One region of the Mesorhizobium sp. 8 genome, then DNA from elsewhere that is predicted to be linked to it. Evidence: predicted binding sites of a transcription regulator. Region 1 holds the regulator's gene; the other holds the start of a gene.
What was found. The regulator LexA, encoded in region 1, represses DNA repair genes until DNA is damaged. The targets are predictions, from matches to a motif close to TGTTCNNNNTGTGTTCNG.

Region 1 (7,494 bases):
TTGGATCAGCCTCCGGAAGAGATCGGCCGTTGCGTCGGCAAGGCAGGGATCGGCTTCATGTTCGCGCCGAACCATCATCCGGCCATGAAGCATGTCGGGCCGATCAGGGTTGAACTCGGCACCCGCACCATCTTCAATTTGCTCGGTCCCCTGACCAACCCGGCCGGTGTCGCCCGACAGCTTGTCGGCGTCTTCGCACCGGAATGGGTGGAGCCGGTGGCCGAGACCCTTAAGGCGCTTGGTTCCGATCATGTCTGGGTCGTCCATGGCGATGGCTACGACGAGATCACCACGACGGGCGAGACGCATGTCGCCGAACTGGCGAACGGCGAAATCCGCACCTTCACGCTGACGCCGGAGGAATTCGGCCTGTCGCGCCACACCAAGGACGAGTTGCGCGGCGGCGACGCGGCCTACAATGCAGAGGCCCTGCGCGGCGTGCTCTCGGGCAAGCCGGGCGCCTATCGCGACACCGTGCTAATGAATGCCGGCGCCGGCCTCGTCGTCGCCGGCAAGGCGGCGACACTGCAAGACGGCATCGCCGAGGCCGCCGCGGCTATCGACGCCGGCAAGGCGCATGCCGTGCTGGAAAAGCTGGTCAAGGTGTCGAACGAATAGGCCATGACCGACATCCTGAAAAAGATCGAAGCCTATAAGCTGGACGAGATCGCCGCCGCCAAAGCGCGCCTGCCGCTGGCCGAGGTCAAGGCGCGGGCGAAGGACGCCGACGCCCCACGCGGCTTTCGCGCGGCACTCGAGCGCAAGCGCGCGCAAGGCCGCTTCGCGCTGATCGCCGAAGTGAAGAAGGCGAGCCCGTCGAAAGGCCTGATCCGCGCCGACTTCGACCCGCCGGCGCTGGCCCGCGCCTACGAAGCCGGCGGCGGCGCCTGCCTGTCGGTGCTGACCGACGCGCCCTCCTTCCAGGGCGCGCCGGAATTTTTGGCCGCCGCTCGCGCGGCGACCGCCCTGCCCGCCTTGCGCAAGGATTTCCTGTTCGATCCCTATCAGGTCTACGAGGCGCGCGCCTGGGGCGCCGACGCCATCCTCATCATCATGGCCTGCGTCGACGACGCCATGGCGCGCGCGCTGGAGGATGCGGCGACCGAGCTTGGCATGGACGCGCTGATCGAGGTGCATGACGAGGCCGAGACCGAGCGGGCGCTGAAACTGTCGTCCCGCCTGATCGGCATCAACAACCGCAACCTGCGTACTTTCGAGACGACGCTGGAAACCTCCGAGCGGCTGGCGAAGCTGGTGCCGGCCGACCGGCTGCTTGTCGGCGAAAGCGGCATCTTCACCCATGCCGATTGCCGGAGGCTGGAGAAGGTGGGCATAGGCACCTTCCTCGTCGGTGAAAGCCTGATGCGGCAGCCCGACGTGACGGCGGCAACCCGCGCCTTGCTCGGCCTCGATGCCGCGATGGCGGCGCAGGCCTGACCATGAGCGGCGCTTCCGGCCTCACCCATATCGGCGCCCGGGGCGAGGCGCATATGGTCGACGTCGGCGCCAAGGCCGAGACTGAGCGCACGGCGGTCGCCGAAGGCTTCGTCTCGATGAAGCGCGAGACGCTGGCGACCATCGTGGCCGGCAACGCGAAAAAGGGCGACGTGCTGGGCACGGCGCGCATTGCCGGCATCATGGCCGCCAAGAAGACGCACGAACTGATCCCGCTCTGCCATCCGCTGCTTCTGACCAAGGTTTCGGTGGACATCGAACCGGTCGAGGCGCTGCCCGGCCTGAAGGTGACGGCGCTGGCGCGCGTCACCGGCAAGACGGGCGTCGAGATGGAGGCGCTGACCGCCGCGTCCGTCGCCTGCCTGACCATCTACGACATGGCCAAGGCGGTCGACCGCGCCATGACGATTTCCGGCATCAGGCTGGTCGAGAAGACCGGCGGCAAGTCCGGCAGCTACAAAGCTGACGAAGACGGGACAGCAGGCCGATGACGCTGGTGCCTGTCGCGGAAGCGCTGACCCGCCTGCTCGACGGCGTCGAGCCGCTGCCGGCAGAAAGCGTGGCCCTGCACGAAGCCCATGACCGCGTTCTGGCCGAGCCGGTCGTGGCCCTGCGCACGCAGCCGCCGTTCGACGCATCGGCCATGGACGGCTACGCCACCCGCGCCGCCGACGTCGCCACCGCCCCTGCCCGGCTGACGGTGATCGGCGCCGCCCCGGCCGGGCGCGCGTTCGACGGCACGGTCGGGCCGGGCCAGGCGGTGCGCGTCTTCACCGGCGCGCCGCTGCCGGCCGGCGCCGACACCATCGTCATTCAGGAAAACGTGCGCGCTCTCGGCGACGGCGCGATAGAGGTGCTGGAGCCCACCGCCGCCGAGCGCAACATCCGTCGTGCCGGGCTGGATTTCCGCGAAGGCGACCTGCTTCTGGAAAAAGGGCGCTTGCTCGATCCGGCGGCACTGTCGCTCGCCGCATCCGCCAACCACCCGCGTCTTGAGGTGGTGCGCCGCCCGCTGGTCGCCATCATCGCCACCGGCGACGAACTGGTGGCACCCGGAGACGCCCTCGGCCCCGACCAGATCATCTCCTCCAATGCCTATGGCGTCGCCGCCGCCGCCGCTTCGGTGGGCGCTACGGCGCTCGACCTCGGCATCGCCGCCGACCGCAAGGAGGCCATCGCGGCGCTGGTCCGACAAGCCGTCGCGGCGGGCGCCGACGTCATCGTCACGCTGGGCGGTGCTTCCGTCGGCGACCACGATCTCGTCCACGACGTGCTGACCGGCGAAGGCATGACGCTGGATTTCTGGAAGATCGCCATGCGCCCCGGCAAGCCGCTGATGTTCGGCCGCATGGGCGCCATCCGCTGCATCGGCCTGCCCGGCAATCCGGTCGCCAGCCTGGTGTGCTCGCAGCTTTTCGTAAAACCACTTCTGGCGAAGCTCGGCGGCCGTCCCTTCGCGCAAGATATCCGAATCGCCCACCTCGGCGCCGCGATGCGGGAGAACGACCGCCGCGAGGACTATGTCAGGGCGGTCGTGCGCGAGGACGACGGGCGTCTTGTTGCCACGCCCTTCGGCATCCAGGATTCCTCGATGCTGCGCAAGCTGGCCGACGCCAACGGCCTGATCGTGCGCGCGCCGCATGCGCCGGCCGCCGCCGAGGGTGACGCCTGCCCGGTGCTGATGCTGCGCTGAACAAATCGTCAAGGCATTCATGAAACTTTAAACGGTTGCGGAACACAACTGGAACAGATAGTGTTTGTTCCGGGTTTGTTTTCCGATTCTGTTTCGAGCGCCTGGGGGTCCGCCATGCTGACACGCAAGCAACACGAGCTTCTCCTGTTCATCCATGAAAGGCTGAAGGAGAGCGGCATCCCGCCGTCCTTCGACGAGATGAAGGAAGCGCTGGACCTTGCCTCCAAGTCCGGTATCCACCGGCTCATTACGGCGCTGGAGGAGCGCGGCTTCATCCGCCGGCTGCGGAATCGGGCGCGTGCGCTGGAAGTGCTGCGGCTGCCCGATTCCATCGCGCCGGGCCTCAACGCGGCGAGGAAGTTTTCGCCGGGCGTCATCCAGGGCGGCCTCGGGCAAGGCGGTCCGGGCGCCGGACGACCCGCCAGGGAAGCGCAGCGCCTGCATGCCGCCGGCAATGACGACGCCGGTTCGGCAGTGTCGATCCCCGTCATGGGCCGGATCGCGGCCGGCGTGCCGATCGCCGCGATCGAACACAGGACTCATTCCATCACCGTCCCCCCCGAGATGATTTCCGGCGGCGAGCACTACGCGCTCGAGGTGAAGGGCGATTCGATGATCGAGGCCGGCATTTTCGACGGCGACACCGTCATCATCAAGAACGCCAATACGGCGACGCCGGGCGAGATCGTCGTGGCCATCGTCGACGACGAGGAGGCGACGCTGAAGCGCTTCCGTCGCAAGGGCGCCTCGATCGCGCTGGAGGCCGCCAACCCGGCCTACGAAACCCGTATCTTCGGCCCTGACCGTGTTTCGGTGCGCGGCAAGCTGGTCGGCCTGATCCGGCGGTATTGAGGGAGCAGCGGCACCGACGCCGTCATCCCGGCCGTGAGCCTGTCCTCCGCCGCTGCTGTTTCTTGTTGCCGGTCTTGCGCTGATACGGCATCAGTCCCCTCGCCTCGCGCGAAAAGGCGCGTTGGGCATGCCATGGGCGATAGTTTTCCTCGACGGCGAAACCGACCTGCGGCGGCCGGTCGGCCGCGACCGGATCGAACGTAATGGCCGCGCTGCCGGAGCGCGCCAGGTCGCTGGCGGTGACGACCGCAACGGGTAGCTTCCGACAGGGATTTTTCGCGGTCGCGTCGGCGATGACGATCAGCGCCGCATAGGCGCAGGCCGGCCGCGCGTCGTCGGCGTTCTGCGCCCACACGACGATAGCGCCGGACGTGTGGCGGGCGACACAGAGCTTGCCCGCGCACAGGAACGGCGTTCCGGACGGCAGATCGAGCGCGGCGTCGGTGGTGACGAAGCGCATGTCCTTGCCTTTGAGCGCCTCGGGTTTCACCAGCGTCTCGGCGTCGAGCGCGCGCCGCCAGTTGTCTGAGGTGAATTCGTTCGGCCGCGCCCGGTTGATGGCGAGTTCGCCGCCGCCGATGGGCAGCGCCACCAGCCGCGCATCCTCGGAAACCAGCACGTCCGGTGTCCTGACTTGATGGATCGTCACCAGCCCGGCCAGCGCAAAGGGCAGCGCCGCCAGCCTGAGCCACGTCGTCGTCATGGTGGCGATCACCAGCGCAACGGTGACCAGCAAGACCGACTGGACAGACACCAGCCCGACGGCGTCGAGCGGCGAGCGCTCGGCGATCCAGCCGGAAATCGCGATCATCGCCGCCAGCCCCTTGCCCATGACGTAGAGAAACGGCCAGTCCGCTCCGAACGGCATGGCTAGCGCGGCAAACACGGCGAACGGCATCACCAGCACCGAGACGATCGGCATCACGGCCAGGTTGGCGAAAAGGCTGAGCGGCGACACGCGCTGGAAATGCCACATGGCATAGAGGGTCGTGGCACTGCCGGCGACGATGGACGTCACCGCCAGGGCGGCGGTCGCGGCCACCATCCGGTGCACGACGGCGCCCGGCCATGAACGGTTCGGCGGCGGCGTCCGGTCGCCGCGCGCTGCACGCCTGTCGCTCCAGCCGGCATAGGCGCCGACAAGGGCCGCGGTGGCGGCGAAAGACATCTGGAAGCTCGGCCCGACCACCTCGTGCGGCGACACGACGATGACGGCGATCGCCGAGATCGCGAGGTTGCGCATGGTGAGCGCCGCCCGGTCGAACAGCACAGCCGTCAGCATCACCGCCAGCATGATGAAGCTGCGCTCGGCGGCAACCACCACGCCTGAGATGAACAGATAGGCCGCAATGGCGAACAAGGCCGCGCCCGCCGCATATTTCTTCACCGGGCGGCGCGAGGAAAAATTCGGAAACAGCGCGAAGGCGCCGCGCAACAGGGCCATCACCGTGCCGGCCACCAGCGCCATGTGCAGGCCGGAAATCGAAATGATGTGGTAGATGCCGGTCTTGCGCATCGCCTCGTTGATGGATTCGGGGATGCCGGCGCGCACACCCACCATGAGCGCGGCGGCGATCTCGCCCTCCGGTCCGCCGATGGCGGCGCGGATGCGCTCGGCGATGGCATCGCGCGCGCGTTCCACCATCCCCGGCAGGTGCGCGGCGAGCGATGCCGGCACCGCTTTCTCCAGCTTCGGGTTGGTGAGGAAGAAACCGCTGGCGCCGATGCCGGCGAAATAGCTTTCGAAGGAAAAGTCGTAGCTGTCCGGCCGCACAGGTCCGGTCGGCGGCAACAGCCGGACGAAGCCGCTCACCGTATCGCCGGCCACCAGCCCGGCAGGCACGGCGCGCGCCGAAAGGCGCACGCGCGCCGGCTGGTAGCGCAGCGTCGGGCGCCGGGTGGAGAGGACATCGAGGGTGAGACGCATCCGCCCGCTGGCCATGGCGTCGATGGCGACGACGCGGCCCGTCAGCCGTGTCGACACCTCTGCGCCGAGCATCTGGGTCGAGGCGCGCCAGGTCTCGACCTTCGCGCACAACACCCCCAGCGCCACCAGCAGCGCGGCCGCCAGCGCCAGTTGCAGGCGGGGACGCGGGCGCGCCAGCAGCACCGCCACGACAAGGGCAACGGCGCAGGCGATCGGCTGGACAAAGCCGGGCTCGGCGGCGAGCGAGAAGTAAAAGATCGCGCCGCCGGAGAGGAACACCGGCACCAGCAGGAAGGCAACGCCACGATCGAGTTCCGTCGCGGCCGCTGCCGCCAAACCGGCAACCGCGCCACGCGGCGAGGGAATGCGCGCCAACCGGCGAGCCTGTCGCCGGATGGACGGCAAGCGGACAGATGGCATCCGCCATGGCGAAACCGGGAGCTCTCCCGCCCCCTGATCGCCAACCGCAGGCCGATCTGCCGTGGCTTCGTCACCAACTATAGAGCGCCACAGTGCGGCATCCGGTTTCACCGGATTGTCGGATCGGCCGGGAAAAGCTGATTCCAAAGCAGGATCGCCGCCGGCTGACAGGTGCGCAGCCGGCGATGCAAACAGCGCCCGTTCATTGACGCCGTCCGTTTCGCCTCTCCCGCGCTCCGTTCCCCGGTCCCGCCCGGCCATCGGCCCTGCCCCTTGCGCCGTGGACCTCCTATGCTACATGAACGCGCGGCGCGGGAAAGTCCGGCGCCGCATCCGCACAAAGCCCGAGCTTTCTCCATGTCCGACACGGTCGTCACCCGCTTCGCCCCCTCGCCCACCGGCTTCCTGCACATAGGCGGCGCGCGCACGGCGCTGTTCAACTGGCTCTATGCCCGCCACACCGGCGGCAAGATGCTTTTGCGCATCGAGGACACCGACCGCGAGCGCTCGACCGAGGCGGCGACCGCCGCCATCCTCGATGGCCTGAGCTGGCTCGGCCTGACATGGGACGGCGACGCCGTTTCCCAGTTCCAGCGCGCCGCGCGTCACCGCGAGGTCGCCGAGGAGCTGGTCCGCGCCGGCAAGGCCTACTACGCCTACGAGACGCCGGAGGAATTGACGGCGATGCGCGAGGCGGCGCGGGCACAGGGCCTGCCGCCCCGCTACAACGGCCAGTGGCGCGACCGCGACCCGGCAGACGCACCGAAGGGCGTGCCGGGTGCGGTACGCATCAAGGCGCCGCGCGAGGGCGAGACCGTGGTGCACGACCTCGTGCAGGGCGAGGTGCGCTTCCCCAACAAGGACCTCGACGATCTCATCATCCTGCGCTCGGACGGCGTGCCGACCTACATGCACGCCGTCGTGGTGGATGACCACGACATGGGCGTCACCCACATCATCCGCGGCGACGACCATCTCACCAACGCCGCGCGCCAGACCGCCATCTACGAGGCGATGGGCTGGGCGGTGCCGAAGATGGCGCATATCCCGCTCATCCACGGCGCCGATGGCGCCAAGCTCTCCAAGCGCCACGGGGCACTCGGCGTCGAGGCCTATCGCGCCATGGGCTACCTGCCGGAAGCGCTGC
Region 2 (7,494 bases), 2.0 Mb from region 1:
GCGTTGCCCGGCCGGCCATGCCGTGGACCGCCACGGCCGCGATGGTCGTGCCGCTGGCCGCCGCGCGGCCGGTCGAAGCGCTGCTGCCGCCACAGAAGGATCGGCTTGGGCGCCTCCGCCTCGGCGGCTTCGGCTTGCTGGGCTTCGGCAGGTGCAGTCTCGTCAGCCGTAGCGGTATCCTTCGCCTCGACGGCGGTGGCCGCTGCGTCCTCCCCCTTGAGGGGAGGGTGGCCCGAAGGGCCGGGAGGGGTCACCTCAACCGCTCCGACATCCTCATTGTGCAACGTCTGATCAGAAATCTCCGCAGATTCCGCAGAAGGAACGTCGAGCACTTCCGCACCGACCCCCTCCGCCCCCTGCGGGGGCACCTCCCCCTCAAGGGGGGAGGATAGGACGGCGCCGTCTTCGGCGGCCTCATCGGTTTGCACGGCTGAGTCCGCCGAAACTTCCGCTGATACCGACGCTTCCGTCGTTTCAGCCGCAGCAGCTTCAGCCGCTTTGGCGGCATCCGCCGCCGCTTTCGCCTCAGCGGCCGCCTGTGCGGCGGCGTCGATGGCTTCGAGCTTGGCCTTGACCTCTTCGGCCGGCTTCGGTTCGGCGCGGTAGCCGAGGCCCTTCAGGATCTCTTCCATGTCGTCGGCGGTGGCGCCGAGGATCGACATCATCGGCGGCGTGACGACGAAGGCCTGGCCGTCATAGGCGCCGTCGGGACGCGGGCCGGTGCCGGGCTTCCACATGGTGGCCGGACGGATCAGATCGGCGAGGCGTTCGAGGATATCGACGCGGACGGCGCGGCGGCCGAGGTTGCGATAACCGGCGAGCCGATAGAAATCCTTGTCGAAAGACTGGTTGACCACCATCGAGGTGCGCCCCGATGCGAGCGCATGGACGACGTCGCCGAAGCCGAGCTTGTCCTTGCCGTCGTTCTGGAGCGCCCACAAAAGCGTCACCAGCCCGGCCGGCGCCGGCTTGATCAGCGCCGGGATGAAGACGTGGTAGGCGCCGAAGCGCACGCCGAGCCGGCGAAGTGCTGCGCGCCCCTCCTGGTCGAGCGAGCGGATGTCCTCGGCGATCTCGCGGCGGTTGATCAGGCCGAGGCTTTCGACCAGACGAAAGGCAATGCCGCGCGCAATGCCGGTCAATTGCTCGGCAGTCTTCAGGTCGGCCAGCGGCTTCAAAAGGCTTTCCACCTGGAAATTGACGAAGCGTTCGGCGCGCGCCTGTACCTTGTCACGGGCAGCCCCTTCGAGCTGCTCGTCGGCCAAAAGGATGACGCGCGGCTTCAAGACATCCTCGCCAGCGACCAGCGTGCCGATGGGTGCGCCGATCCAGCGCAGCGTGCCGTCCGAGGCGAGCGCGATGTCGCCGTTGCCGGAAGCGGCGAAACGCTCCGCACGCGCCTCGAACTCGGCCGCCAGCGCCTTCTGCGCGGCGGTCTTCACCGCCTTGGCGTCCTCGCCGCCGGCGCTGGCGTCGGCGGTGAAGCGGAACCCCTGGAGTTCACCGACATGGTGGCCCTCGACGAGGACCGTTCCGTTCGGATTGATTTCGGCATCAAGCATGGTGTTTTCTCTAAGGCGCCGCATGAGGACGGAAGTCCTGCGGTCGACAAAGCGTTTCGTCAAGCGCTCATGCAGCGCATCCGACAATCTGTCTTCGATTTCCCTGGTCTTTTCCTGCCAGTGTGTCGGATCGGCAAGCCAGCCGGGGCGGTTCGACACGAAGGTCCAGGTCCTGATCTGGGCGATGCGATGCGACAGCGTGTCGATGTCGCCTTCGGTGGTGTCGGCGCGGCGCACCTGCTCGGCCATGTAATTCTCGTCGACATGACCATGCCGGGCAAGGTCCATGTAGATGGAGGCGATGAGGTCAGCGTGCTGGGCCGGCGCGATGCGGCGGTAGTCGGGCAGGGCGCAGGCTTCCCACAGGAGCTCGACCCGTTTCGGGTTCGTGGCCAGCGCGCGGATCTCGCCGTCCTTCGACAGGAAGTCGAGCGCCTGCGCGTCCACCGCCGGCAGCGCCCGCGCCAGGCCTTCGACCGGCGCGTTGGTCTCGATCGAGCGCATAAGCGCGTCGAGCGAGGAAAAGTCGAACCGCGCGGTGCGCCATTGCAGCACTTTTACCGGCTCGAAATCGTGCGCCTCGAGCTTCTGGACGAGGTCCTCGTCGAACGGATCGACCCGTCCGGTGACGCCGAAGGTGCCGTCGCGCATGTGGCGGCCGGCGCGGCCGGCGATCTGGCCGAGCTCGGCGGCGGTGAGCTGGCGGTACTGATAGCCGTCGAACTTGCGGTTCTGGGCGAAGGCGACGTGGTCGACGTCGAGGTTGAGGCCCATGCCGATGGCGTCAGTGGCGACCAGATAGTCGACGTCGCCGGACTGGTAGAGCGCCACCTGGGCGTTGCGGGTGCGCGGCGACAGCGCGCCCAGCACCACGGCGGCGCCGCCCTGCTGGCGGCGGATCAGTTCGGCGATGGCATAGACCTCGTCGGCCGAGAAGGCGACGATGGCGGTGCGGCGCGGCAAGCGAGTCAGCTTCTTCGAGCCGGCATAGGCGAGATGCGACAGGCGTGGCCTTGTCACCACCGAAACGCCCTTCAACAGCTTTTGCAGGATGCCGTGCATGGTGGCGGCACCCAGCAGCAGCGTCTCCTGCCGGCCGCGAAGGTGCAGGATGCGGTCGGTGAAGATGTGGCCGCGTTCGAGGTCGCCGGCAAGCTGCACCTCGTCGATGGCCACGAAAGCGGCGTCCGTCTCGCGCGGCATCGCCTCGACGGTGCAGACCGAATATTTCGCGCCGGCCGGCTGGATCTTCTCCTCGCCCGTGACCAGCGAGACCTTGTGGGCGCCGACCTTCTCGCAGAGCCGCGCATAGACCTCGCGAGCCAAAAGCCTCAGCGGCAGGCCGATAACGCCGCTCTCATGCGCCACCATGCGCTCGATGGCGAGATGCGTCTTGCCGGTGTTGGTGGGGCCGAGCACGGCGGTGACGTCGCGTCCCGACAGGATCAGCGGCTCGGTGGATTGCGGGCGAATGTTCATCGGTTCGGGGGATCGCCTCATGGTCGTACGGGGCGGACTGCCGTGACAGGCGACACATAGGCATTCGCGGCGGCGGGTGAAAGCGCAATGTTCAACAGGCGGTGCAAAACGACCTTTGAAACGGCCTCTCTATGCGTCGGAGTTAACAGATGGAACGAGTCTGGAACGAATCAGCGACGAATCGCTGACTCAGGCGGATTCACGCTTCGTTCACGGCTAGATGTGGATCGCGGCGAAGTGGTCCGTACCACATGCTGAATCAGCGGAACGGCCGGCCGGCCGGAATCCGCTGTCGGCGTTAACCTTTGCCGGCGTGCTTCTGCCGGCGACCCGGCGGCAGGTGCGGGTCGCCAAGTAAGATTATGGATTCGTTGATTTTTCCTAACGGGAATTAACGGAAGCCGAGGCCGGAAAGCCTGCCGTCGTTAACGTTTCGACCAAAGCCGGAACGAATCGGCGACGAATCAGAGATGGAACGATATTCCCGTTTCGTTCACCCCAACATCTTGTGTTGTCCACAGGCTATCCACCGAGGATTCACAGCTTGGGTAACGGTGACGGCGCGATCTCCACCGCCGGCGTTAACGTTCGCGTGCCGTATCGGCACAGCGGAAACGAAAAACGGGCCGCCGAAGCGACCCGTTTCTTAACCGGCTTTCCGTCGGTTCAGGCGAAATACTGCCCGCCGTTGGCTGAGATGGTGGAGCCGGTGATGAAGCCGGCCTCCTCGGAAGCGAGGAACACCACGCAGCGGGCGATTTCCTCCGGTTCGCCGAGGCGGCCGACCGGGATCTGCGGGATGATGCGCTCGGCCAGCACCTTCTCGTCGATGGCCTTGACCATTTCGGTGGCGATGTAGCCGGGGCAGATGACGTTGACGGTGATGCCCGCGCGCGCGCCTTCCTGAGCCAGCGCCTTGGAAAAGCCGATGTCGCCGGCCTTGGCTGCCGAATAGTTCGCCTGGCCTGCCTGCCCCTTCTGGCCGTTGATGGAGGAGATGGTGATGACGCGGCCGAACTTCCTGTCGCGCATGCCGCCCCAGACCGGGTGCGTCATGTTGAAGACGCCGCTGAGGTTGGTGCCGATCACCTCGTTCCACTGCTGCGGTGTCATCTTGTGGAACATGGCATCGCGGGTGATGCCGGCATTGTTGACCAGCACGGCCACCGGGCCTAGGTCCGCCTCGACCTGCTTGACGCCGGCGGCGCAGGCGTCGTAGTCGGCGACCGACCATTTGTAGGTCTTGATGCCCGTCTCCGCGGTGAATTTTTTCGCCGCCTCGTCGTTGCCGGCATAGTTCGCCGCCACCGCATAGCCGGCATTTTTCAGCGCGATGGAAATGGCGGCGCCGATGCCGCGCGATCCGCCGGTGACGAGTGCGACTTTGGTCATGAATGGTTCTCCTCCCAAATTCAGGGGAATACGGGAGTAAGGGAATAGGGGAGAGCGGTCGGTTCCGCTTCTTCTTCCCTTATTCCCCTACTGCCATATTGCCCTATTCCCTTATTGCCTCAGTTCATCGCTTCCACGCACATCGCCACGCCCATGCCGCCGCCGATGCACAGCGTCGCCAGGCCTTTTTTGGCGCCGCGCCGCTTCATTTCGTGGACGAGGGTGTTGAAGATGCGGGCGCCGGAAGCGCCGATCGGATGGCCGATGGCAATCGCCCCGCCGTTGACGTTGACGATCGACGGGTCCCAGCCCATGTCCTTGTTGACGGCGCACGCCTGCGCGGCGAAGGCTTCGTTGGCCTCGACGAGATCGAGGTCGCCGACCGCCCAGCCGGCCTTTTCCAGCGCCTTGCGCGAGGCCGGGATCGGGCCGGTGCCCATGATCGCCGGATCGACGCCGGCGGTCGCCCAGGAGGCGATGCGCACCAGCGGGGTGAGGCCGCGGCGCACCGCTTCGGCCTCGGTCATCAGAAGCGCGCCGGCGGCGCCGTCGTTGATGCCCGACGCATTGCCGGCCGTGACCGTGCCGTCCTTCTCGAAGGCCGGCTTCAGCTTCTGCATGGCGTCGATGGTGGCGCCGTGGCGGATGTATTCGTCCTGGTCGACGACCGTGTCGCCCTTGCGGCCCTTGACGGTGAAGGCAACGATCTCGTCCTTGAACCTGCCGGCCTTCTGCGCGGCTTCAGCCTTGTTCTGCGAGGCAAGCGCGAACTTGTCCTGGTCGTCGCGGGTGATCTGGTACTGCTTGGCGACGTTCTCGGCGGTGGTGCCCATGTGGTAGCCGTTGAAGGCATCCCACAGGCCGTCCTTGATCATGGTGTCGATCATCTTGTAGTCGCCCATCTTGACGCCGGCGCGCAGGTGCTCGGCATGCGGCGACAGCGACATGGACTCCTGGCCGCCGGCGATGACGATCTTGGCGTCGCCGGTGGCGATCTGCTGCATGCCGAGCGCGATGGCCCGCAGGCCCGAGCCGCAGACCTGGTTGAGGCCCCAGGCGGTCGTCTCCTTCGGCAGGCCGGCATTGATGGAAGCCTGGCGCGCCGGGTTCTGGCCCTGCGCCGCCGTCAGCACCTGGCCGAGGATGACCTCGTTCACCTCGCCCGCCTCGACGCCGGCCCGCGCCAACAGCTCGCGGATGACCGCCGCTCCCAGTTCATGGGCGGGGGTGGCCGCGAAGGCTCCGTTGAACGAACCGACCGCGGTGCGGGCGGCGCTGGCCACGACGATGGCATTGGAAGCGGGCATTTTTATCTCCAGGCTCCGGGAACGTTGGCTATCCTGACGACTTTTCTTGACCTTTCACGCCTTCGAGTCAAACCGGAAATCGGCCGCTTCGGCCCTTGCATCGCACAACGAGGCGATTGCTGCGCAGCATTTTGCCGGCTTGCGCGCTCCCGCACCGCACAAAGGTCTTGGATTCACGCCGGTTTTGCGTCTATCCTCGACCTTAGTTCAATTCGTCGCCGGCTGCTTACGCGCCGAAATCCGGGGAGGATGGTATGGCGGCAAAAGACGAACCGGTGGTGATCAAGAAATACGCCAACCGGCGCCTCTACAATACGGGCACCAGCACCTACGTCACGCTCGAGGACCTCGCCGAGATGGTCAAGCGCGGCGAGGACTTTTCCGTGCAGGACGCCAAGACGGGCGAGGACATCACCCATCCGGTGCTGACCCAGATCATCTTCGAGCTGGAGAACAAGGACGGGCAGAACATGCTGCCGATCCCGTTCCTGCGCCAGCTCATCGCCTTCTATGGCGACCAGATGCAGATGATCGTGCCGAGCTTCCTCGAACAGTCGATGATCGCCTTTTCGAAGGAGCAGGAACGCTTCCGCGAGCAGATGAAGTCGCCGATGGACATGATGAAGCTGGCGACGCCGATGAAGGCGATCGAGGAGCAGACGCGCCGCAACATGGAGATGTTCCAGAACGCCATGCGCATGTTCACGCCCTTCCCGGCGGCGGGAAGCGCGACGCCGGCCGCCGGCGCGCCGGAACCTGCAAGGAAAGACGGGGCGGAAGGCACGGAGGCGCCGGAGAAATCCGACGACCTGCAGGAACTGAAGGAACAGATCGCCGCCATGCAGCGCAAGCTCGACCGCATGTCGTAGGCAGTGGTCCTGGCCGCCCGGGCGAATCCGGACGGGCCAGTCACAAGCGCGGCATGCCATCTGGCCTTTGCATGCAGCCTTTCTCCCGCCTAACCTAGCCCCGCATCCTGCAATCGGGCCGCCGCAGGCGTCCCAGCCAAGCCGAAAGCCGACCATGACCGACCAGACCCTCGTCCCCGTCTTCGACGGCCACAACGACACGTTGCTCAAGCTCTACAAGGCCAAGGAGGCCGACAAGGAGAAGCTGTTCATCGACGGGTCTCCCGCCGACTGGCACATCGACCTGCCGCGCGCCCGCAAGGGCGGCTTCGCCGGCGGCATGTTCGCCATCTTCCCGCCTTCGCCGGAGAAGCGCCGAAGCGGCGATATGTTGAGCCATGACGAGCCGCTGCCGCCGCAACTGCCGCGCGCGACGGCGATCGATTCCACCATCGGCATGGCTTCGATCCTGTTCAAGCTGGAGCGCGCCGGCGCACTGACGGTCTGCCGCAACGCCGCCGAGGTGCGCGCCGCCGTCGCCAGGGGCGTGCTCGCCGCCGTCTTCCACATCGAGGGCGCGGAAGCGATCGGCGCCGACCTTTCCATGCTGGAGGTGCTGCATGCCGCCGGCCTGCGCTCGCTGGGCATCGTCTGGAGCCGGCCGAACATCTTCGGCCACGGCGTGCCGTTCCGCTTCCCCTCCTCGCCCGACATCGGCGACGGCCTGAGCGACGCCGGCAAGGCGCTGGTCAAGGAATGCAACCGGCTGAAAATCCAGATCGACCTGTCGCATCTCAACGAGAAGGGTTTTCGCGACGTGGCGAAGCTCTCCGACGCGCCGCTGGTCGCCACCCACTCCAACGTGCACGCCATCTGCCCGCATTCGCGCAACCTGACCGACTGGCA

Region 2: the regulator LexA is predicted to act here: its motif matches at 3,192-3,209, upstream of FGU64_RS13585 (helicase-related protein).

Annotation. Positions count from the first base shown of each region.
Region 1 is NZ_CP040914.1:824,978-832,471, forward strand. Features, by position in the region: gene trpD (anthranilate phosphoribosyltransferase) at 1-618, shown strand, start outside; gene trpC (indole-3-glycerol phosphate synthase TrpC) at 622-1,437, shown strand; gene moaC (cyclic pyranopterin monophosphate synthase MoaC) at 1,440-1,946, shown strand; gene glp (gephyrin-like molybdotransferase Glp) at 1,943-3,148, shown strand; gene lexA (transcriptional repressor LexA) at 3,263-4,000, shown strand; gene FGU64_RS03845 (ComEC/Rec2 family competence protein) at 4,023-6,608, opposite strand; gene gltX (glutamate--tRNA ligase) at 6,705-7,494, shown strand, end outside.
Region 2 is NZ_CP040914.1:2,784,181-2,791,674, reverse strand. Features, by position in the region: gene FGU64_RS13585 (helicase-related protein) at 1-3,041, opposite strand, end outside; gene phbB (acetoacetyl-CoA reductase) at 3,708-4,433, opposite strand; gene FGU64_RS13575 (acetyl-CoA C-acetyltransferase) at 4,553-5,740, opposite strand; gene phaR (polyhydroxyalkanoate synthesis repressor PhaR) at 5,995-6,609, shown strand; gene FGU64_RS13565 (dipeptidase) at 6,764-7,494, shown strand, end outside.